3 regions of the Brevibacillus sp. NPDC058079 genome follow, and region 2 is predicted to be linked to each of the others. Evidence: riboswitches for the same ligand, from Rfam matches in the RefSeq annotation. Region 2 holds a riboswitch; each other region holds the start of a gene.
The links. Region 2 has a riboswitch for cyclic di-AMP ahead of ACFVS2_RS28845 (quaternary amine ABC transporter ATP-binding protein). Riboswitches for the same ligand answer to the same signal wherever they lie in the genome.
Positions count from the first base shown of each region.

Region 1: another riboswitch for cyclic di-AMP. It lies ahead of ACFVS2_RS29415 (CAP domain-containing protein); the one in region 2 lies ahead of ACFVS2_RS28845 (quaternary amine ABC transporter ATP-binding protein).
Region 3: another riboswitch for cyclic di-AMP. It lies ahead of ACFVS2_RS18405 (C40 family peptidase); the one in region 2 lies ahead of ACFVS2_RS28845 (quaternary amine ABC transporter ATP-binding protein).

Region 1 covers NZ_JBHVSO010000014.1:77,901-85,361, reverse strand. Annotated here, with positions in the region: gene ACFVS2_RS29430 (helix-turn-helix domain-containing protein) at 1-470, opposite strand, end outside; gene ACFVS2_RS29425 (ABC transporter substrate-binding protein) at 622-1,626, opposite strand; gene ACFVS2_RS29420 (hypothetical protein) at 1,964-2,182, opposite strand; cyclic di-AMP (ydaO/yuaA leader) riboswitch at 2,291-2,448, shown strand; gene ACFVS2_RS29415 (CAP domain-containing protein) at 2,456-3,043, shown strand; gene ACFVS2_RS29410 (hypothetical protein) at 3,192-3,467, opposite strand; gene ACFVS2_RS29405 (HAMP domain-containing sensor histidine kinase) at 3,587-4,678, opposite strand; gene vanT (serine racemase VanT catalytic subunit) at 4,721-6,874, opposite strand; gene ACFVS2_RS29395 (M15 family metallopeptidase) at 6,858-7,461, opposite strand, start outside.
Region 2 covers NZ_JBHVSO010000013.1:113,573-121,033, reverse strand. Annotated here, with positions in the region: gene ACFVS2_RS28860 (VanZ family protein) at 3-911, opposite strand; gene ACFVS2_RS28855 (heavy metal translocating P-type ATPase) at 1,218-3,638, shown strand; gene ACFVS2_RS28850 (cation transporter) at 3,703-3,903, shown strand; cyclic di-AMP (ydaO/yuaA leader) riboswitch at 4,649-4,795, shown strand; gene ACFVS2_RS28845 (quaternary amine ABC transporter ATP-binding protein) at 5,189-6,415, shown strand; gene ACFVS2_RS28840 (ABC transporter permease) at 6,399-7,238, shown strand; gene ACFVS2_RS28835 (glycine betaine ABC transporter substrate-binding protein) at 7,235-7,461, shown strand, end outside.
Region 3 covers NZ_JBHVSO010000006.1:48,900-56,360, reverse strand. Annotated here, with positions in the region: gene ACFVS2_RS18415 (sensor histidine kinase) at 43-1,428, opposite strand; gene ACFVS2_RS18410 (response regulator transcription factor) at 1,429-2,148, opposite strand; gene ACFVS2_RS18405 (C40 family peptidase) at 2,363-2,884, opposite strand; cyclic di-AMP (ydaO/yuaA leader) riboswitch at 2,889-3,028, opposite strand; gene ACFVS2_RS18400 (LiaF transmembrane domain-containing protein) at 3,348-3,752, shown strand; gene ACFVS2_RS18395 (PspA/IM30 family protein) at 3,817-4,512, shown strand; gene ACFVS2_RS18390 (class I SAM-dependent methyltransferase) at 4,607-5,185, shown strand; gene liaF (cell wall-active antibiotics response protein LiaF) at 5,200-6,090, shown strand; gene ACFVS2_RS18380 (HAMP domain-containing sensor histidine kinase) at 6,104-7,252, shown strand; gene ACFVS2_RS18375 (response regulator) at 7,260-7,461, shown strand, end outside.

The DNA of each region.
Region 1 (7,461 bases), on a different contig from region 2:
CCCTTATCCTCGGCTGCAGGTGCATTTTGGCGGAATAGAAAGAGCAGCAGCTCTTGAAATCTCACAAATCGTTGGAACAGCTCGAGCTCGTCGCTCGCCCCGCGGAGCTCATATAACTCATCAAGCAGCTCCATCGTCTTCGCGAAGGGTGCGCAGGCAAGCTCTTGCTTATCCGGCAGCAAGCTCGAAGCTGCTTCATAGCCGCTCGTTTCGAAGCACACTTGGTAATAGCTGCAGCTCATAACCTCTTGATCAACATATAAAGATCTTCCTGGCCCCTGCAAATAGCATTTTCCTTGTCCCGTCCCGCTCATTATAATGAGCAGTTCAAAGCTTTCCTTATCGTTTCTATCGCTGCCGTCCAAATCACTCATTTCTGCTTGCTCGCCCGCAACGACTAAGCGGATCGATCGCAGCGCATATTGGACTAAAGGAGCAGTCCCAGCTTGTTTGCGCTGTTCAATATCCATCGTTACTATCAACCGCCTTTTAATTGATATTCATTCTCAATGAATATAGTGTAAATCAAATCGAGCCACCCATCAACCTTCGTTGAAAAGCGGCTCTTTCTCAATTATGGCGATGAGTCCCGCCAATGAACTTAATCACTCTTATTTCCTGCTAAGAAGCCAATAATCGAAGTAAATCATCCATCTTCAACCCGTTGGCCGTAATGGCTCCCGTCTGCCAATACGATCTCTCTACGGGATATACATGGCCGTTCTTAAATGCAGGAACGGTCTGCCATAACGGATCTGCCTTCATTTCCTCAAGCGCTTTCGTGTTGCTCTCATCCTCCCACGTCCCGTTGGACGGAAGCAAAATAATATGGTCCGCGTCAAGCTCCGGAATGACCTCCTTCGACAAGACGATATTGCCCTCCGTCATCGCCTCGGCGAACCTCGGCGCCTTCAGCCCAAGATCCTCATACAAGATTTGTCCGACAAACGTGTTATGAATGCCGAAAATATTAATCGATTTATCTACGACGTTCATCCGCAGAACAACAAGCTTCTCATCGCCGATCGCCGCGTTCAGCTTCGCCTTCACATCGACAATACGGGCTTCGTAATCGGCAAGAACCTGCTCCGCCTTGTCGCTGAGACCAAGCAATTCGGCGATTAAGGTCAATGTTTTGCGCGAATCCGCAAGTACGTCGTCCGGCAAGCGGAACGTCGGCGCAACCTTGGAATAGAGCGCGTATTGTGCTACATCGACCTCTCCGGCGCCGATGATCAAGTCCGGCTCGGACACAAGCATGGCTTCGATGCTGCCGGTCACGTCGAACAACGGCACTTCCAGCTTCAAATAATCCTGCTTGCCCCACATCGGGTTATAATATTGGACAATAGGCGTTACCCCAAGCGCAACCAAATAATCTTCACGATAAAGAGCTGAGATTCGCTTTGGATTTGTCGGAATCTCTACCTCTCCGAAGCCATCGGTTACGACGCGCGTTTCCGTCTGAGGCGGAGCTTCGCTTGGCGCTGCCGTTGCCTGTGCAGGCTGATCGGTAGTCACCGTGGCCACAGCTTGATCGCCTGTCGAGCCGCAACCTGTCACCGTAATCATTGCTGCCGTTATAAGCGATATCCATCCTGTTTTCATAAATCCCGATCTTGCCATGATTAAATTCACTCCAATAAGTTTTATGTTTTGTAGCAAAACAATTCGTTGATTTATAGTGATAATCATTATCATCTTACTTGAGTAAATTTTACCCCAAATTGGATTGCATGCTCAATACACATTCTCTACGACCAGCTTTATACAAACTCGTCACTTCCTGACTAACGAAAAACAATAAAAAAAGGAGCCTCGCATAAGAGGCCCTATCCACCTGCACTGTCTATGAGGTATGCTGAATCAGCTCGGGAAGCATTCGGAGCAGCCGCCGATCATATGCGCATCCCTTTTTCTGACTCAACTTTTAACGTCAGACCCCACTTAAGCGATTGAGCGGCTAGGATTTGCGAACAGGTAAATATGCTTTTGGAATTTTACAGGCGACACTGTAAGCGGGATTGAACACGTTGGCCACCTCATATTCGACGACTTGGCCGAGCAGCAGGCTTGCTTCATTTACCGAGAGCCGATAGTCTTCGACTAGCAAGGAGAGCATTTCAGTAGCTGCGTGCTGAAGCGCTTGTTCGAGCGGTCTGGCGTTGCCGATGCAAGACAAGTGAGTGTCGGACTCCACCCTCTCAATAAAACAAGAGATATTCTTATTAATCCTACCAAATTTTACGGGTTTCTTTCACCGGTGAATCTCTGTTATTCTAGGTCATGCCAAACAAAACAGCCGAAACTTCCTCTCGAATGGAAGTGCGGGGGATCTTTTTTACTTGCAGATGAGAGATCTGCATGGGGTGAATCGCCAAAGTGCGTAGGGTTGTTTCCTCAATCCGAATCCGTCAACTAACCTCGTAGGCAAAAAAAAGGAGACGATGTGAATATGAAACGCCTTGGTACTATTGCAATCGCGACATTGGGATTGGGATTTGTTCTTTCCGGCTTTTCTAACACAGCTTCTGCCGCTACCACATGTCCGCAATACGGGTATCAACCATATATGCAACCTGTCCAACCGCAAATGCAAGCACCTTACGCAGCACCAGCGAATCAACAGCAGCCAGCTCAACAGCCAGTAAAACAAGCTAACCAACAAGTGGATGCTTCCTCTGTTGGGAAGCAAGTAACTGATTTGGTAAACCAAGAGCGTGCAAAAGCAGGTCTGAAGCCAGTGGAACTGGATGCTTCCCTGAACAAAGTTGCACAAGCAAAAGCGGCTGATATGTCCAACAACAACTACTTTGACCATACAAGCCCTACGTATGGCTCTCCATTTGACATGATGAAACAATTCGGTGTATCTTCTATGACCGCGGGTGAGAACATCGCCATGGGTCAACGCACCGCTGAGGAAGTCATGAACCAATGGATGAACAGTGAAGGACACCGTCAAAACATCATGAATCCTTCCTTCACCAAAATCGGTGTAGGCTTTGTGAATGGATACTGGGTACAAGAATTCATCGGATAATGAAATTGGATATAAATGCCGAGTCCTCTAGCGGGGACCCGGCTTTCTTGTTTTTTCGAAGCCTTGTCTGGAGTGGCCCTTGAACATCTATCTCCGTGAAAAGCCAACAGCTAGCTTTATACGCTTTATTCAGATTTACTTCCCATTTCTAGTTGGTTTGTCTTAGTCCTTGCATATTCGTATCGTTGTATTTACGTATTTTATCTGCTTCTGGTAAAACAGCTCCCTGAATTGAAAAGTCTGACAGGGTTACATTCCTACTCGATTTTCTTAAGGGTTTGTTCTCTTGGTTACGTGCCTGTTCCATTTTTTTATATGCCTGTAGTGCTTCCTTATCCCCTTGGTTAATGGCCCCAGCCCAAGTAGCCAATGATATTCCAGCAACAATTACCGCACCTATCAATGTCCATGTGTATTTATTCATAACTCCCCCAAAGTTAATTCGTTTCGTTATAAGAATATTCTGTTAAAATTTGAATTCCCATGAATCATGCAATAAAAAAAATGGAGACATTGAAGCGTCTCCATTTTTTTGCGATCATTTCATCCATACGGCAACCTGACCTCAAAACATGTACGAATCAAATCACTTTGAACAGAAATCGTTCCCCGATGCTTCTCGACGATATTTTTTGCAATAAACAGGCCGAGTCCTGTGCCTCCCCCTTGATGCGTTCGCGCTTTATCGCCCGTAAAAAACATTTCAAAAATATGCGGCAGCGCCTCCTCAGGTATCTGGTCACCGTAATTCATGATTTGTACGACCACTTCATCGCCCTCACGATAAGCGTTCAAATCGATAAATTGGCCATCGCCCCCGTAGCGTATCGCGTTGGTCAGGATATTCTCAAATACGCGCGCCAACAGCTCTCCATCTCCCACGATTACTAACTGAGCAGCAATCGTACATCGTGCGACTAGCTCATTTTTCTCAAAGGAAGGATACATCTCTTCATTTAACTGGACAAGCAATTCACTCAAATCAATGACCTTTTGCTCGAGGTTGACCATGCCGTAATTCATTCTCGTAATTTCGAAGAGCTCATCAATCAGCTTTTCCAATCGTTGCGACTTGGTAAAAGCAATCGTCGCATAATGCCGCATTTGTTCTTTTGGCATCTGCTCGTCTCGTAAAACTAAATCTAAATAACCCAGTACGGATGTCAGCGGTGTGCGTAAATCGTGCGCCAGATTCAAAACAAGCTGATCCTTGCTGCTTTCGGCGAAATCTCCTCTTTCTACCGCCTTTTGCAGCATTTCACTTGCCAGATTGATATCCTTGGCGATATCTGCGAACTCATCATTGGATGGAATATGGACATGCCGAGTAAAGTCTCCACTGGCGAGATAATGAATGCCCGTGGAAATCTCCCGAAAGTAGCTCGCATACCGTTTGGTCAGGTGATAGAAATACAAGATCGCAATGGGAGCAAAGACAAGCAAAAAGAAATTGATATCCCCCATCTCCCTGATGAAACGGCGAACCTGGGCGAGCGGATCTTCGTACTTAACCTCCATCCGATAGTAAAACTGGAGTACTTTATAAAGCAGAAAGGTTACGATACCGGCCAGAAGCATGCCAAGCCCAAGAAGCCCAAGCATTTTGGAACGAAAGCTATGTCTCCTCTTCACCATGGAAAAAATGAACCACTCCCTATCCCAATTTTCGTCCAGAGATCAATCATGATAGACTCGTTTAACACGTTCTCCCAAACAGCTTACCAGCTCGTTCGTAATGGTTTTACATTGATGGGCCATTTCCTCGGCAGTGATACCCTCTTCTTGATCTCTGCCGATAAAGGTAACAACATCCCCTTTTTGCACCTCTTCCATGTCTGTAATATCTACAATAAGCTGATCCATGCAGACAAACCCAATAATCGGTCTCCTTTTTCCTCTGATCAAGCAGGTAGCGCCCGATTGTGACAGCATACGCGGAACCCCATCTGCATATCCGATGGATACGATGGCAATCTTGCTGTCTTTCTGCGCTGTGTGGGCGCGTCCATAGCCCACATATGCTCCTTTTTCCACCTGTTTCACCTGTACAATTCTTGCTTTCAGTGATAACACAGGCCGTAGGTCGACGCTTGTTTTTACCTTATCGCCCTGCTTGCTCAACATCCCGTAGAGAGCGATCCCAATCCGAGCATAATCGTATTGCAGCTCCCCGTAATTCAGCACGCCGTAACTGCTCTGAACGTGCAGCTTCTGTGGATCGATCCCCTTTTCTTTCAGCTGTTCGATCACTTTTTGGAAACGGGCGATTTGATTTTTCGTGTATTCGATATCCGAAGCTTCCAAACTGTCAGCCACACTCAGATGCGTAAAGGTACCGCATACCTGCAAATTTTTATAACGATACATGGCCGCAATTTTTTCTGTGTGTTCCCAAGATTCCCCGAGTCTCCCCATCCCCGTGTCGATCTTGATATGAACAGGGATTTTCACGTTGTAGCCATTCAGCTTTTGGGCATATTCGTCATCTACTACGGTTTGCGTCAGTCTGAAACGGGCGATTTGGCGTATCCGTCGTTCATCGGTATAGCCAAGCACCAGAATCTTCCCTTTTACGCCTTTCTTCCGTAGCTCGATTCCTTCATCGATTGTGGCAACTGCGAAGTGATCAATCCCGAGCTTGTTTAAGAACCTCGCGATTTGCCATCCGCCGTGGCCATATGACTGCGCCTTGACGACTGCCATCACTACACAATCCTTCGGGAGAACCCGCTCGATTTCCCTGACATTATGTTGGAGATGAGGAAGATGGATATCAGCCCATGCTCTTCCTGTTTGATCCGGTTTCCCACCTCGAAAGCGCTGGATCAGCCTCATCGCTATCACAGAAAGAACAAACGACAGCACCGTGACCAATGTAAAATGCACCAAGCTGTTTTCAACAAGCAGCCCTGTCAGTCCCGTTACTTTGGCCGCTCCGCGAATGAGCACAACACACAGCGGATGAATGACATAAACATACAGGCTCAGCTTTCGTAAGATTGGGCGATTTTTGCCTTTCCAGAACAACAGTAGTTGAAAGAGAAAATACATGCACGGTATCAAAAAAATATACATACTGTCATGACGTTGCAGCTGATAAGCGTGTAAAAGCAAGCCTTCCATTACCAGCATACTTCCGAACAAAACAAACCCGATGGCATACGGTGCGACCTTTTTCTTTTTCCGTCTGCGGGTATTGGCAATCATCCCTCCCATGACAATAAACACAGGGGCAAAAAATATACCGTTCCGCGTGTAATCAAACAGGGTAAACATCGATTGATAGATACTGTCCACATATGGATTCATCTGTGCAAATCCATAGTAACTGTCTCCCAATAGCCCGATGCCATACAGCAGCAAAGTCACCCAAAACGTGTTCCATGCGGATAGTCTTGTATACAAAAAGGTACTAATACACACCCCCAACATAATGCCAGGGAAATACCACAGATGATACAAGGTCCCGTTAAACAAGAGGTCTTTCACGACTGAAAATACGGTAAGTTGATCTGTAAAATACCCTGCATACACATTCACTGGAAGATAGAGAAGAATCGAAAGCAAATATAGCTTTCCTACTTTCCATAAAAACTGCTTCAGCATAGACGCATTTCTGTTGCGATCTGTGCCAAGCTTTTGCAAGAAGAAAAATCCTGTGCACATAAAGAAAAATGGAACCGCAACCCTGGCAATTGTTCGTGTCAGTGTAAAGTCAGCCCATTCGCTAATGGACAGCAGGGGAGAAGTATGGATTGCGATGACAAGGATCGCTGCAATGATGCGGAATTGATCCAGCCCGCCATACTGTTTTTCACTCCCCACGTTCATTACGTGCCTCCTGATGAAACACTGTAATGATAAATCCATCCACGTTGTTGCCCGATATTTCGTATTTCTCACCAGCAACAATCGGGATGTGCGTAACTGTATCGCTAGCCTTTACATAGTAGATTTCAATGCTCTCATCATCCACTAGCAAATGCTCCTGATGAAATTCGTAGTTTTTCACATACTCGATATACTCTTCCAGACAAAGCTGAAGCTTTTCCATTAAAACAGCATGTGGATAGCCCACATACCGAAAATGCCAAGGCTCATCCGAAATCCCTGTCAGCTGTTCCTTGTCTTTGTCGTAGCGTTTGATAAACCCATATTGACTGGCACGTTGGCGAAACATTCGGCATACGCCATGATCGGGAAAAGAAGGGCAAATAAAATCGATCTCTTCTCTCTTCTCCCCTACATCTATCGCAAGCCCTGTCTGATGCTCACTTTCATTCGGACGCGCAACAAATTGACTAGTAAACACCTGTCCATTTTCGAGCAAGGATTGATCATAAATATCCTTTTGTTCCGTCTTGCTGCGAAAGCCACTGACAGGTACGATTGTATGCTCTGCGTTGCAGGCTTTCAGC
Region 2 (7,461 bases):
ACTCACTCCCACCAATGTTGCATTCCACGGATTCCAACGTCCCACAGCTTAGCGTTTCCAGAAACGATAATGGTAATTTCGTTTACCTCGTTAAAAGGCAACTCCCGCAAAGCCTCTGCCCCTTGATAAGATTGTTCGTTTAACTGAGATATTTCTTGTCCATCTACGGTGATTTTGGCTTCACCTTTCACGTCTCCATTGTCGGGAATACCGAAATAGAAATAAAGCCAGACATTTTCTTTGTTCCCAAGAATATAGCTGTATGTTTTGGTTGATTCACCTTCACTGCTATACACGTTCATTTTCGGCTCTATTCGCTCACCTGCTACGGTGAAGCTTGGGAGGTTCTCAGTCGTAGGTGTAGTTCCTGTCACTTCTTTCATAACAGTTAATGACTGAATAGGGCCTTCCCTTTTTTTGATGATTTCAGAAACCACCATGACTCCAATTATAAGGACAACAATAGATAGAGCCGAAGTCATGAGCTTTTTATAAGAAATGTTTGAAGAAAATCCAACTCGATAGGCAACATAACCAATCGCTGCCCCTATTGTATTGGATATCACATCATTGATATCAAAGCTACCAAGATATGTTAGGGCCTGAACAGTTTCTAGAACGAGAATCGCTAAGACAAACAAGGATATGAACTTCCCAAATCTTACACGATACAACAGGGGAAATAGTATTCCAAAAGGGATAAAAGCAGCAACGTTTCCGAAATCAACGATCCATGAATAATTTAGTTCTGGAAATTTAAGTGGCACTCCTTCTGGAGCAAGGATAAAGGTGTATCCATCTACACTAGTTGCACCGTCGAGCCTGTTAAACGCAAAGAACATAAAAAATAAAATTAAAATCGTATAGCATATGGTACCAGCTAAAATGACTTTCCGTGATTTCGTTTCCATAATTTCAATCTCCTTAAAGCTATTTGTATCTGAATGATTTTACTCTGAATGAATACGTAAGTGATTAGTTGTTAGTCACATCCTTCATTTAACACAAAAAAGTGGTTAGAAATTACGAAAAAGAACAGTAAACAAACTGATGCCGGTTCAGTACAGACGCCAGCTTACAGCCCATTTAGAAAAAAATTGAAAAAAGTGCTTGATATACCCTGAGGGGGTATTGTATAGTAAAGGTGTGATCAGGAAACAACGTAAGGGAAACGATACGATAAAATATACCCCTTGAGGGTATTTGGAGGGATTATAATGAGCGCCAAAACAGCAGAGGCAACAGTCGCAATCTCAGGGATGACTTGCGCAGCTTGTGCACTGCGCATCGAGAAGGGCTTGGGAAAAATGGAGGGAGTGGAGACCGCCAATGTCAATCTGGCTTTGGAAAAATCCACAGTGGTGTTCGATCCAACGAGAACGAATATCGACGACATCCGCTCCAAAATTGAATCGCTCGGCTATGGCGTCGTCACTGACAAGGTGGAGCTAAACATCTCGGGAATGACATGTGCGGCTTGCTCCACACGGATCGAAAAAGGCTTGAACAAAACAGCTGGGGTTTTGAAGGCAAACGTGAACCTGGCGATGGAAACAGCCACAGTCGAATACGATTCATCACAGGTAAGTGTGACGGACATTATTCAAAAGGTAGAGAAGCTAGGGTATCAGGCGACGCGCAAGGAAGATGGAAAAGAAGAAGAAAAAGTAGATCGTCGCCAGGAAGAAATCAATCGGCAGACCCGCAAGTTCTGGATTTCCGCGATTCTGTCGCTCCCGCTGCTCTGGTCGATGGTGAGCCACTTTTCCTTCACCTCGTTTATCTGGCTGCCTGAAATCTTGATGAATCCGTGGGTACAGCTCGCATTGGCAACACCGGTACAATTCATCATCGGAGCACAGTTTTACGTGGGAGCTTTCAAAGCCCTTCGCAACAAGAGTGCCAACATGGATGTGCTGGTTGCTCTCGGTACCTCAGCTGCTTATTTCTACAGTTTATGGGTCGCGATCAATTCCATCGGTGCTCATGGCGGCCACATGCTGGAGCTGTACTTTGAGACCAGTGCGGTACTGATCACGTTGATCGTCTTGGGTAAACTGTTTGAGATGAAAGCAAAAGGACGTTCTTCGGAAGCGATCCGCAAGCTGATGGGTTTGCAAGCAAAAACAGCAGTAGTCGTACGGGATGGCGTAGAAATGACCATTCCTGTAGAAGAAGTGAGACTGGGCGACGTCGTTCACGTGAAACCGGGCGACAAAGTACCTGTCGATGGCATCGTCATGGAAGGACAGTCCGCAGTTGATGAATCGATGCTGACTGGTGAAAGTATTCCGGTGGATAAAGCCGCAGGCGATACCGTTATCGGCGCCACCTTGAACAAAAACGGCTTCTTGAAGGTTCAAGCAACCAAAGTCGGAAAAGAAACGGCTCTGGCGCAAATCATTAAAGTAGTGGAAGAAGCACAAGGAACAAAAGCACCGATTCAGCGCGTAGCTGACAGCATCTCCGGGATTTTTGTCCCAATCGTAGTAGGGATTGCTATTCTTACCTTCTTGATCTGGTACTTCTTCGTTATACCTGGCAACTTCGGTGAGGCTTTGGAAAAAGCAATTGCTGTACTCGTAATCGCTTGCCCGTGCGCCCTCGGTTTGGCTACACCGACCTCGATCATGGCGGGCTCTGGACGCGCAGCTGAGTTGGGCATCCTGTTCAAAGGCGGGGAGCATCTGGAGACGGCTCACCACCTGGATACGATCGTCCTCGATAAAACAGGGACCGTAACCAAAGGCGAGCCAGAACTGACAGACGTCATCGCCATTGATATCGAAGAACAAGAGCTGCTCTCTTTGGTCGGTGCCGCTGAGAAAAATTCCGAGCACCCATTGGCTCAAGCCATCGTTCGCGGTATTGCGGATAAAGGAATCACCCTGACCGATACAGGATCTTTTGAAGCCATTCCTGGTTTCGGTATCCAGGCAACCGTCTCTGGCAAAGAAGTACTCGTCGGTACTCGTCGCTTGCTGGAAAAACATCAAATTTCGTACCAAGCAGTGTCTGATACCATGCTGGCACTGGAGCGCTCCGGTAAAACGGCGATGCTCGCAGTCGTCGAAGGCAAGCTCGCTGGCTTGATTGCCGTAGCGGATACGATCAAACCAACCTCCAAGCAAGCTGTTCAGCGCATGAAAGCAATGGGACTGACTGTAATCATGATGACCGGTGACAACCGTCAAACTGCCGAGGCCATTGCCCGTGAAGCAGGAATCGATCACGTCATCGCAGAAGTCCTGCCTGAAGGCAAAGCCGCAGAAGTGAAAAAACTGCAAGAACAAGGCAAAAAAGTAGCGATGGTCGGCGATGGTATCAACGATGCTCCTGCACTTGCTACCGCTGACGTCGGTATGGCAATCGGTACAGGTACAGATGTGGCTATGGAAGCAGCCGATATTACCTTGATGCGCGGCGAACTGACTAGTGTCGCTGACGCCATCGAGATGAGCAAACGCACCATTCGCAACATCAAGCAAAACCTGTTCTGGGCATTGGCCTACAACACTTTGGGCATCCCGATTGCCGCAATCGGCTTCCTCGCTCCATGGCTCGCTGGTGCCGCAATGGCCTTCAGCTCCGTATCCGTTGTACTCAACGCACTGAGACTGCAACGAGTAAAGCTGTAACAACAGTAACAAGCGGCTTTGTCCGCCTTACCTATACAACATAAAATGTAAGGAGAGATTGATCATGACAAATATCACATTGAACGTAGAAGGTATGTCTTGCAACAAATGCGTAGCACGCATCGAGAACACATTGAAAGATCTGGGTGCAGAAGGCAAAGTAAACCTGGCAGAAAAAAAGGTTGAGGTTTCCTACAACGAGAGCAACTTGACTATCGATGCAGTAAAAGAAGCAATCGAAGACCAAGGCTACGACGTCGTTTAATCAGCGTGTCTTTGAAAAGCAAAGCTCCTGCCTGATTCATTGAGGCGGGAGCTTTTTTGTGTTGAGGTAAAAGTGGCTGTAGTGGAGGGGAAGAAGCCCATTTCCAGTCTACGCTTCGGCCTACGCCCCGCAAGGGGTTAAACTGTCCGCTACGAAATGAATGTCGGGAGCGCTTCAAAACTGAAAACGTTACAACGTTTTTGTATGTGATAAAAGCTGAAAACCCCCGCCATTCATTTCTCCGCTAGGTAGGGCTCCAGAGGCGCTGAGACTGGAAATGTTCTTCTTCCCAAGTCGCTTTTTTCATCTTGAAAGTAGCATTCAAAAGGTCTTTAAAAAAGCATGTAGAAACTCAACAGCTCGTAGAGGAAACAGGAGAAATAAGCGAAGATCTTTGGACACACCTACCGAGGCGTAGTGAAAAAAAGAGAAACTGCTTTTAGCGTCCACCTCTGAGACGCATCCTGAACAGTCAACTTTGGACGCGGTTTCGCTTTTTTTCACGGAGCCGGGCACCCCATGCTCCCTCGCAGGGGTTCCAAGAATCTGAGCGTTTTCTCCTGTTTCCTTCCCGCCACAATAGCGAGTATAGCGCACTAATCTTTCAATCGAATAAGCAACCAACAGCTAATTCAATCCGACTCATAAAGAAAGCCGTAATCCGGTTAAAACCGTGCTAAACGAACGTTCACAATAACTGGAAGCGAGCGTATAATTCAAATCACAATCACGATTCAATAGGAAACAACACATACGGCCTAGTTCCGAGATTCTCGGAAGCGGGGGAACCAATCTTTTGGGGTTAATCCTGAGTGATCAGGAGGGATGAGGAAATGTCTTCTCTGCCATCCTACCCGTCAGCTAACCTCGTCGGCCAAAGCAGGGAAGGTCATGGATGGATAAAGTCTAGGCATTTTATGCGCAACAAGGGGATTCCTTGCGGGCGTGTAATAGGCCGATGCAGGCTTTTTCTTTGGGACCTTTGTTCTGGAGAAAAAGGATGGATCGGCCTATTTTTTATGGCAATACCGATAAGCAGCTTACGCGATACAGTCGTGAAAGAAATGATGTGGATCGCTGGGAGGCAGTTGGTACGACATAAACCGCTGACAATCGAAATCAGGAAGACAGAGTACAGGGCGTCCTGAAAATGGACGCCAGGTATTACGTAAGCCTGCGGATTTTCAACACGAGTAAAAATCAAGCGTGCCTGCTTGGTTTTGCTGGAGTGTGGAAACTTCGCGGGCTTTTTACATTTACGAAAAAACGAAGGATGAGGGATACCATGCCCAAAATGAAAGTCCATCAACTGACAAAAGTGTTCGGCAAGCAGCCCGAGCTGGCCTTGAAGCTGCTGGCGGAAGGACGTACAAAAGAACAAATTTACAAGCAAACGGGCCAGTCTATCGGGGTAAATCAGGTCAGCTTTGAAGTCGAGGAAGGTGAAATCTTCGTGATCATGGGCCTGTCCGGCAGTGGCAAATCAACCTTAATCCGACTGTGTAATCGACTGATTGACCCAACGAGCGGAAGCATCGAGATCGATGGGGAAGAGATCGTGGACATGAAGGCGACGGCTTTGCGCGAGGTGCGGAGGAAGAAGCTCGGGATGGTTTTCCAAAATTTCGCCCTGTTTCCTCAGCGGACGGTACGAGAAAACGTCGAGTTTGGATTGGAGATTCAACAAGTACCACCAGGGCTCCGGCAAGAAAAAGCACGGGAAGCACTCGCGCTTGTTGGATTAACCGAGTGGGAAAATGCGTACCCGGATCAATTGAGCGGAGGGATGCGCCAGCGGGTCGGATTGGCGCGGGCGTTGGCTAATAATCCAGATATTCTCTTGATGGACGAAGCGTTCAGTGCACTGGACCCGCTCATTCGAAAAGATATGCAGGATGAGCTGCTGGAGCTTCAGATGACGATGAAAAAGACGATCCTGTTCATTACACATGACTTGCACGAGGCGTTGCGGCTGGGCGATCGGATTGCCTTTATGAAAGACGGACAGATCATTCAGATCGGCCGCCCGGAAGAAATCATGGCAGACCCAGCGGATGAATTCGTGCGGAAATTCGTGGAGGATGCCGACCTGTCCAGGGTCCTCGTTGCTGAAAATGTGATGAAACGGGCAGAAGCAATCACGCCTGACAAAGGGGCGCGAGTGGCGCTGCAACTCATGATGGATAACGGTGTGTCCAGCTTGTACGTCGTGGACAAAAAGCGCACACTGCTCGGCTTGATTACGGCGTATGACGTATCACTTGCGATCGGTTCGGGAGATTCGCTGGAGATGATCATGAAAACCGACCTCCCTACCGTTTTACCTGACGCACGTCTGCACAGTTTGTTTCCGATGATGGCAGATCTGCACGTCCCGATTGCTGTAGTGGGCGAGCAGCAGCGTTTGTTGGGTGTCATCGTAAAAGGAGCGGTGTTTGGCGGGCTGGTAGGCAAAGTCAATGTCCAAGAGCACCAGAGAGCAGAGGTGATGAGTGATGGACGTCGTGCCTAAGCTGCCGATTGGCGAATGGATGGAAGGGTTCGTGGAGGTGCTGGGCCAGTACAAAGGGGTATTGTTTGATCCAATGTCTATCGTCATTTCCACGATGGTGACTTACTGTTCCACGGTTTTGGCAGAGATACCTTCGCTGATTCTCATCTTGCTGCTAGGGGCCGCTGCGTGGGTTTTTGCAGGGAGAGCGTCCATGGTCTTTACGGTTATCGGACTTTCTCTCATCCACAACTTGGGGTACTGGGATGAAACGATGGAGACATTGGGACTCGTCCTCACTTCCACCATGATTTCGATCGCCATCGGGGTTCCAGTGGGCATTCTTTGCGCGAGACACGATACGTTTCGCAATCTGGTCACGCCAGTACTGGATTTGATGCAGACGATGCCAGCGTTCGTTTATTTGATTCCCGCGATCTTTTTCTTCGGCTTGGGCGAGGTGCCGGGAGTCATTGCCTCCGTTATTTTTGCTTTGCCGCCAATCGTGCGTCTCACGAACTTAGGCATACGTCAGGTCCCAGCGGAAATGGAGGAAGCGGCGGACGCCTTTGGCGCAACTGGGTGGCAAAAGCTCGTGAAAGTACAACTGCCGTATGCGAAATCCACGATCTTGGCGGGAGTCAATCAGTGCATCATGCTCGCCCTGTCGATGGTGGTCATAGCGGCTATGATCGGGGCGAAAGGCTTGGGTGCAGACGTATATCGTGCCGTTTCCCAAGTGGATATAGGAAGAGGATTCGAGGCGGGGCTATCCATCGTGATCATCGCTATCGTCTTGGATCGGCTTACTCAACATGCAGGAAAAAAGGAGAGAAATACATGATGAACAAAACGGTTCCAGCTTTACTGGCAGTGATGATGGGAGCGACAGCTTGGCTTGCAGGCTGCTCCAGCCAAAACACAAACACACAAATACCGACAGCAACGGTGATCGGTCCTATTCCTTCTGAGACGTCGGACAACGCGCTAGGAGAAAAGCTCGACTACAAAATCATCGGAATCGACGCAGGAGCTGGCTCGATGGTGAAGACAGAGGAAGTCATGAA
Region 3 (7,461 bases), on a different contig from region 2:
AGTGGGAATAAATCTATATAAAGTAAGGGTAGCTTGTGAAAGCTACCCGTGGAAGAAGGGGATGGTGAAGGAGAAACTGCTTCCCATTCCCAATTCACTGTTTACCATCAGATCTCCGCCGTGAAGCCGGACGATGCTCTTGCAAATCGTTAAGCCTAAGCCTGTACCGCCACTGTTGCGATTTCGTGATTTTTCCGCCCGATAAAACTTGGTGAAAATCTTCGGCAAGTCTTCGGAGGCGATTCCTTCTCCTTTGTCGATCACAGTAAAAAGGACATGTCCTTCTCGCTGATCACAAGTAAGGTAAATGGAGCCATCTGGTTTATTGTAGTGAATGGCGTTGTTCAACAAGTTTTCCATGACACGTCGCAGCTTGGTCTCATCCGCTTCGATGTGTAGTTCATTGGAAATACGCAGCTTCCATTGAAAGGTGAGGCCTGCCTCTTTGATTCTTGGCAAATAGTCCTCAATAATTCCTCTCAAGAAGCTTTTGACATGAATGCGGTTAATGTTGAGTCGGACTTCGGAGCTTTGGGCGGTGAAGTCCTGCAACTCATCTAGCAGCTTTTCCAAGTCAGTCGTTTTTAACTCGATTTTGCTCATCTGTTTCTGTATTTTGGTCATATCCGTCACACGACCGGAGCCGATATATGACGCATACCCTTTGATCGTGGTGAGAGGTGTGCGGAAGTCGTGGGCGATCGAAGCAATCATTTCGGCCTGTCTTTCTTCCGCTAAGCGAAGCTCATCAACCATATCCCCGAAATATCGAAAGAGTTGGCCAAACTCATCATGCGATCGATACGTAAATGTCACTAACCGTTTCCCTTCCTGGATTTCTTGGGTGACGCGCGATAATTCGTTCACGGGCCGTAGTATCCAGCGAACGAACAAAGCGAGTAGAACCAATCCCACCAGACTAATGCTTCCGTAAATAAACCAAAGCATCATGGAAACCCCTGTCGTAGCCATTATGTCGTAATCATCTGTGTAGAAATAAACAACGATCTCCCCTGTACGCGGTGGCTCCTGCTGAAAATGGTACTCAGCTACCACTTTGAGGTCATTTTGCTTGGCAGAATCGCCACGGTTTGATGAGGAGGGAGAAGGCATTTTCAAATTATAGGCGCGTGATGTTTTGCTGTAGATGGTGTTTCCATTGGCATCCTTCACGAGCATGCGGTACATCACGTCGTCTGGCAACTGCTTTTCAAGCTCCAATCGTTCGATTGGGTCCTTGAAATTACTGACGAGAAGCAATTGATTGAGCATGACCTTCTCTGCGGCTTCCTTCTCAGCCTGGTACTGATTATGCCGATCATTTTTGAGTTGAGCGACAATAATGTCTTGAAAAACGAATTTAAACAACAAGATGTTTAGTGTGATCAAGGAAATGAAGGAGAGAAAAATTTTATTACGTAAGCTCATTTAAAGCTTCTCCCCGATAAATACGTAGCCTGTCCCCCATTGTGTTTTAATGAACTGACGCTCTGTTTCCAGCTTTTCACGGAGGTTTTTGATATGGACGGTCACTGTATTGAGCGAGCCATAACCATATCCCCAGACGCGGTCGTAGATTTGCTCTCTTGTAAAGACGATGCCCGCATTTTCTGCGAGGAATGTGAGTAGTTGGAATTCTTTGGTAGAGAGCTCGATTTTTTGATTACATACATAAACGGAATACGTTTCTTTATGAATTTCTAGGTCCTTGAATTTCAAAACTGTAATCGGAGAAGAGGCTGTTTCCTTCTCAGGCTGCTCCTCAGTATGCTTGCGAATGCGCTCATAACGACGCAGGTGGGCACGAATGCGAGCGAGCAGTTCTTCTGTATCAAAAGGCTTCGTAATGTAATCGTCTGCGCCAATTTCAAAGCCGACTACCTTATCTACCGCTTTTCCTTTTGCACTGAGAAACAGTATAGGCAAATCCCATTCACGGCGAATTTGAGAACAGAGCTCGTAGCCACTCATGTTGGGCATCATAATATCCAAAAGGATCAGATTGGGTCGCTCTCCTTGGCTGAGTAGGGAGAGTGCATCTTCTCCACTCTCTGCGGAGGAAACGGTGAAGCCCTCGTTCTCCAAAATGTCTTCTAGCAGTTCAATAATCTCCAGATTGTCATCGACAATTAAAATGTGATCTTTCACCGGAACAACCCCCAGTTACTTCTATTAATAAGGAATACCATTCAAAGAATGGGTCTTGTCTATCATAACATGCTTTGACCTGATCAGGGGAAGAAACCCCGTAAGTTATTAAGTTGTTCTAATATATGAGGGTACCTCTTTAGACCAGGTACTAAATTCCGTCAGAAAAAGCCAGAGACGTAGTGTCCCTGGCTTTTATTATTTTGCCGAACGACTATTTTTGAGCTGGTTTTTCCGGCAACGATGCAGCTTGCACCGCTTTTTCCTTTTTCGGAGTTTCTGCTTTCGCTAGAACAGGAACGCTGAGACGCTTGGCGCCTACATAACGCTTGCTCCAGTAGTATGGATCGCTCAACTTGGTGTTGACGACTCCACGACCAGATTCCGAGTGCACGAATGTGCCGTCTCCAATGTAGATACCCACGTGAGAAATGCTGCGACCGTTCGTATTGAAGAATACGAGATCGCCTGGCTGCAAATCTTTTCTGGTTACCTCTGTACCTAATTCGTACTGGGAAGCAGAATTGTGAGGCAGGTCTACACCTAACGCATCAAATACGTAGCGCGTGAAACCGGAGCAGTCAAAGCCCTTTTTGGACGAGCCGGAAGATTTGTAAGGGGTACCGTACAAGTCGCTGACTACTTCATTGAGAGTATTCTCCTCAGCAGCCTGTGCAGCGCCTGCCCCCATAGCAAGCATTCCAGCCATAAATAAAGATAAAATCACCTTGCGCAAAAGAAACTGCTCCCTTCGTGAGCCTACGAGGTTAGCTGAAGGGTTCGGTCGAAAGGACGCCCTAGGCTGCTAGGAGTAGCAACCATTCACCCCAAAAACGTGGTTCCCCCGTTTCCGCCAAGCGGAATTCGGCTATTTTTCGATGTTTTTTTACACGCACTCTTACGAAGATTCTACGCCAGTCCTTCTTTTCCTTCTTTTTCATCTACTTGTTCACATATTCGTCACAAAAATACCGTCAAATGCTGTAACGTTTTCGTTCAACAGTGCAAGACGCCTTTCGACGCGCGCTTGTTCTGCCTTGCGGGACAGCTTGTCCGATTAGGGCAGGAAATTGTCTCCGTCCAAGGACGGAGGGAAAAACCAACCGCACGCCCGTTATGGGAAGCCTATACCGAGGGCTACAATAAGGGCATAACGTTCCACAAGCACCACATGCAAAACGAATGGAGGTAAGCGAGTAATGAGCGAACGGTCTGGCAAAGTTCTACTCGGGCTGGTTCTGCTGCTAGTCGGTGGGTTGGTTCTTCTAGATCTGGTGGGTATCGATATCGGAGACTTGCTCGGGTTCATCATTCCCGGTGTGATCATGATATACGGTGCCAAAAAGATTATGGGACAAACCGGTTCACGCTTTTGGGGAATCCTAGTCTTCCTATTCGGGTTCCTGATGTTGATTGGCAAGCTTGACCTACTATTTCACGCACTTCTGGCCATTGGGGTGATTTATCTGGGATATCGCTTACTGCGTCCCAGTCAAGAACCTAAACAAGCTCCACCTGCTTGGGAGCGTGAATGGGCCCAAAAAGTATTAAAGGAAGATACGCTGGACGCTTGGGAGAGAGATGTAAGAAGACGCCCACAATAACGCCTATGTCGCAAGAGTCTTTTGGATGAACAATATGATGTGATATGATGAGGAGGAAAAAATAATGAGTATCTTTAAACGTTTGCGTGACCTGACAGTAGCTTCGGTGAATGATGCATTGGATTCGATGGAAGATCCGGTAGTAATGCTGAATCAATATATGCGTGACATGGAAGTAGAAATCGGACAAGTTGAAGTAGCAGTTGCCCGTCAGGTTGCACTGGAAAAGAAATTCCGCCAGCAATTGGACGAAGCCAATGCTCTGATCGAAAAACGCGATCGTCAAGTCAAGCTCGCCTTGACTGAGGGAGAAGACGAGTTGGCTCGTCGAGCACTCGCTGACAAGAAGCAGTACGAAGGCCGTGCAGCGGAATATGAAGGTCTCTACCTGTCAGCATCCGAGGCAGCTACGCAAATGCGCGAGAAGCTGGCTGAGCTGAAGGAAGAGTTCTATAAAATGCGTGCGAAAAGGTTCACACTGATGGCACGTGCACAAGTAGCTCGTACACAAAAGCAAGTCAATCAAGCAGTTGTCGGTATCGGCAATCCGTCCGCAGGCCGTGGCTTCGCCCGCATGGAAGAAAAAGTCATGCGCATGGAAGCAGAAGCGCAAATGAGTGGACAATGGCGCCAAACAAACCGCGCTTGGGAGAACGCTTTGTCTGAACTGGAAAAGGATGATCTCGATGCAGAACTAGCCAGCATCAAAGCATCCATTAATGAAGTAAAAACACCGGTAGCCAAACCTGTACAATCCTAATTCGACAGGAACTGGGGGACTGGGTGTAGAATAGATTGTGTCAATTCGGCAGCCTGTGTACATCAGGCTGCTTTTCCCCTAGGAGGTACGATTCTTGCAGGACTTCTTGGTCTTTTTGCGGCGATTTATCGCTGAGCCTGGACGCGTTGGTAGTATAATCCCCAGCTCTCGTTTTTTATGTGAGCAAATGTTGAAAAGCGTCGATTGGGCTTCAACCGATGTGATCCTGGAGCTGGGACCTGGTACAGGGGCATTTACCCAAACGATCTATCAGCGCTTGCGTCCCGGCACACAGTACGTGCTTGTGGAACGAGATTCCCATTTTCGCTCTATGCTTCAATCACGTTTTCCCGATCTTCCTATCAGGGAGGAAGCGACTAAACTTAGGTCTTACTTGGAGGAGCAGAACCTTGCAGGTGCAGATGTCATTATCTCAGGTCTGCCATTCGCCAATTTTCCACAAGAGCAGAGGGCAGCAATTCTGGACGAAGTTCAATCTGTACTGAAGCCAGGGGGCCTATTCATTACATTCCAATATTCGCTACAACTCCAAGCTGAGTTGCAGGATCGTTTTCCCTGGGTCAAGATCGACTTTACCCTGTTGAACATTCCGCCTGCATTCATCTATACATGTCGTAATGGTCAAAGTGAAAACGATCAGCATGGGGCGTGAGAGAGGAGACTTTTGTGAAACTGTCCCGTTTGCACAAAATGTTGGCTGGTATCCTGATTATTTTTACGGGAATCGGCCTTTTATTAGACAGTTTGGGTATCATTTCGTTCGGTTTGTTTGATTTGTGGCCGATGGTGCTTATTTATTTCGGCCTTCGTTTGTGGGGGCAGAAAAATCGGATTGGCGGAGGGATTCTATTCTCCCTGGGGACCATTATCGCGATGGATATGTGGTTTGGTGTTGGGATCGATGATTTGTTCCAAATTGCAGTGCCAATCGTGTTTATTTATTTCGGATTTCAATTGATTCGGGGCAAGAACAGCAAAAGAGATCACCGTGTGAATCAACCTTTGGGCGATACGGGGACCCCATCTGCTGCGGAGACGATTATGACAAGTGATGCGAGTGTTCCGAGTGACATGAAGGTTTCAACAGAGGAACGCCCTTGGCTAGACGGCTGGAACAAATGGAAGCAAGTTGGTGGCAAAATTCCTCATCACGAAAGAATGTCTTCATCACCTGACGACACGTTGCCAAAAGATTCCCGCAGTTCTCTGATTGGAGATTATCACCTGACCTCGGGGCGTTTTGAACTGAATCACTTGCATGTCTGGCATGGAATCGGGGATGTTGTGATTGATCTTTCCCGTGCAGTGTTGATGCGAGATGAGGCGGTTCTTGTCGTAGAGGGTTGGGTAGGCGATGTGACGATTTATGTGCCTGTCGATCTTCCTGTATCGGTAACGGCAGGGTTGAGTATTGGTGACCTGGAGGTGCTAAGCCACCGTCAGGGAGGTATCAATCGCAGTGTTAAGATTCGTTCTGATCAGTATGATGAAGCATTGCAAAAAGTAAACTTGCATATCTCGCTGCTTGTCGGCGATATAAAAGTCAAGTACATCTAGGAGGTACTGGCGGATGCGTCGACAGCGATTGGCAAGTATTCAGTGGCAATACGTGCGCTATGGCATGTTACTGGCCGTCAGTGCAATTACTGCCGCGTTTATTTGTTTCTTTTGGCTATACTTTTTATGGAGAGATCACCCCGGGATTCATCGGTGGTACAACGAAATGATCAGCGACCGCAACTTCGTGTGGTGGCTTAAAGAATATATAGGCATCAATCTGCCTGCCGATCCAGAGGGCTTGATTCAGCTTGCTGCTTTTGTTGTCTCTTTGCCTGCAGGTGTTTTAGTGGCATTGATCATTTCCTATATCATCGGCAATTTGTTGAAAAAGAGACTCAGTGTACTGTGGGAAGCTGCCATGAAGCTTGGGCGCGGAATGCTGTCGTATCGTGTTCCCGAATTGGGCGTCGATGAAGTCGGCGAATTAGGATGGCAGATCAATCGCTTAGCTTCACAATGGGAAGAGCAAGTGGCATCTTTGCAGCGGCTGTCGAACCACAATGCGGCTCTCGCAGAACAATTGAAGCATGCAGCGGTAACAGAGGAGCGACAGAGATTGGCGAGAGAACTGCATGATGCAGTCAGCCAGCAGCTGTTCGCCATCGCCATGACGACTGCGGCGATGAAGCGGCTTGTAGAAAAAAATCCACAACGTGCAGCACAACAGATTGAATTGGTCGAAGAGATGGCAGCAGCTGCACAAGCGGAGATGAGGGCATTACTCTTGCATCTTCGCCCGGCTACGTTACAAAACAAGTCATTGAAGGAAGCCATTCTGGAACTTTTAGATGAGCTGACGCGTAAAAATACTATGCAGCTGACTTGGGAGATTGAAGACGTCGAAGGCTTGCCGAGTGGAATTGAGGATCATTTGTTCCGCATTTTGCAGGAGTCCTTATCCAATACATTACGGCATGCCAGAGCTACCCAGATTACAGTAAAGCTGTTTACGCTGCAAGAGCAGGTTCGCCTGCGAGTAACGGATGACGGTGTTGGTTTTGATCCGGATGGGGAGAAAATGACGTCCTACGGTTTGCGCAGCATGCAAGAGCGCGTTGCAGAGGTCGGAGGCTCCATGGAGATTTACTCGGCAATTGGGAAGGGGACGCAAATTGAGGTGCGTATTCCTCTAATGTCACAGACGGAACGGGAAGGGTGAAGGCTCGGTGATTCGGGTACTACTGGTAGATGATCACGAAATGGTTCGGATGGGTCTGGCTGCTTATTTGTCTACGGAGGACGATATTGAAGTCGTAGCAGAGGCAGGCAGTGGAGAAGAAGGGGTGCGGATGACGCAAGAGCTGCGCCCAGATGTCGTTCTGATGGATTTGGTCATGGAAGGCATCGGCGGTGTGGAAGCGACTCGGC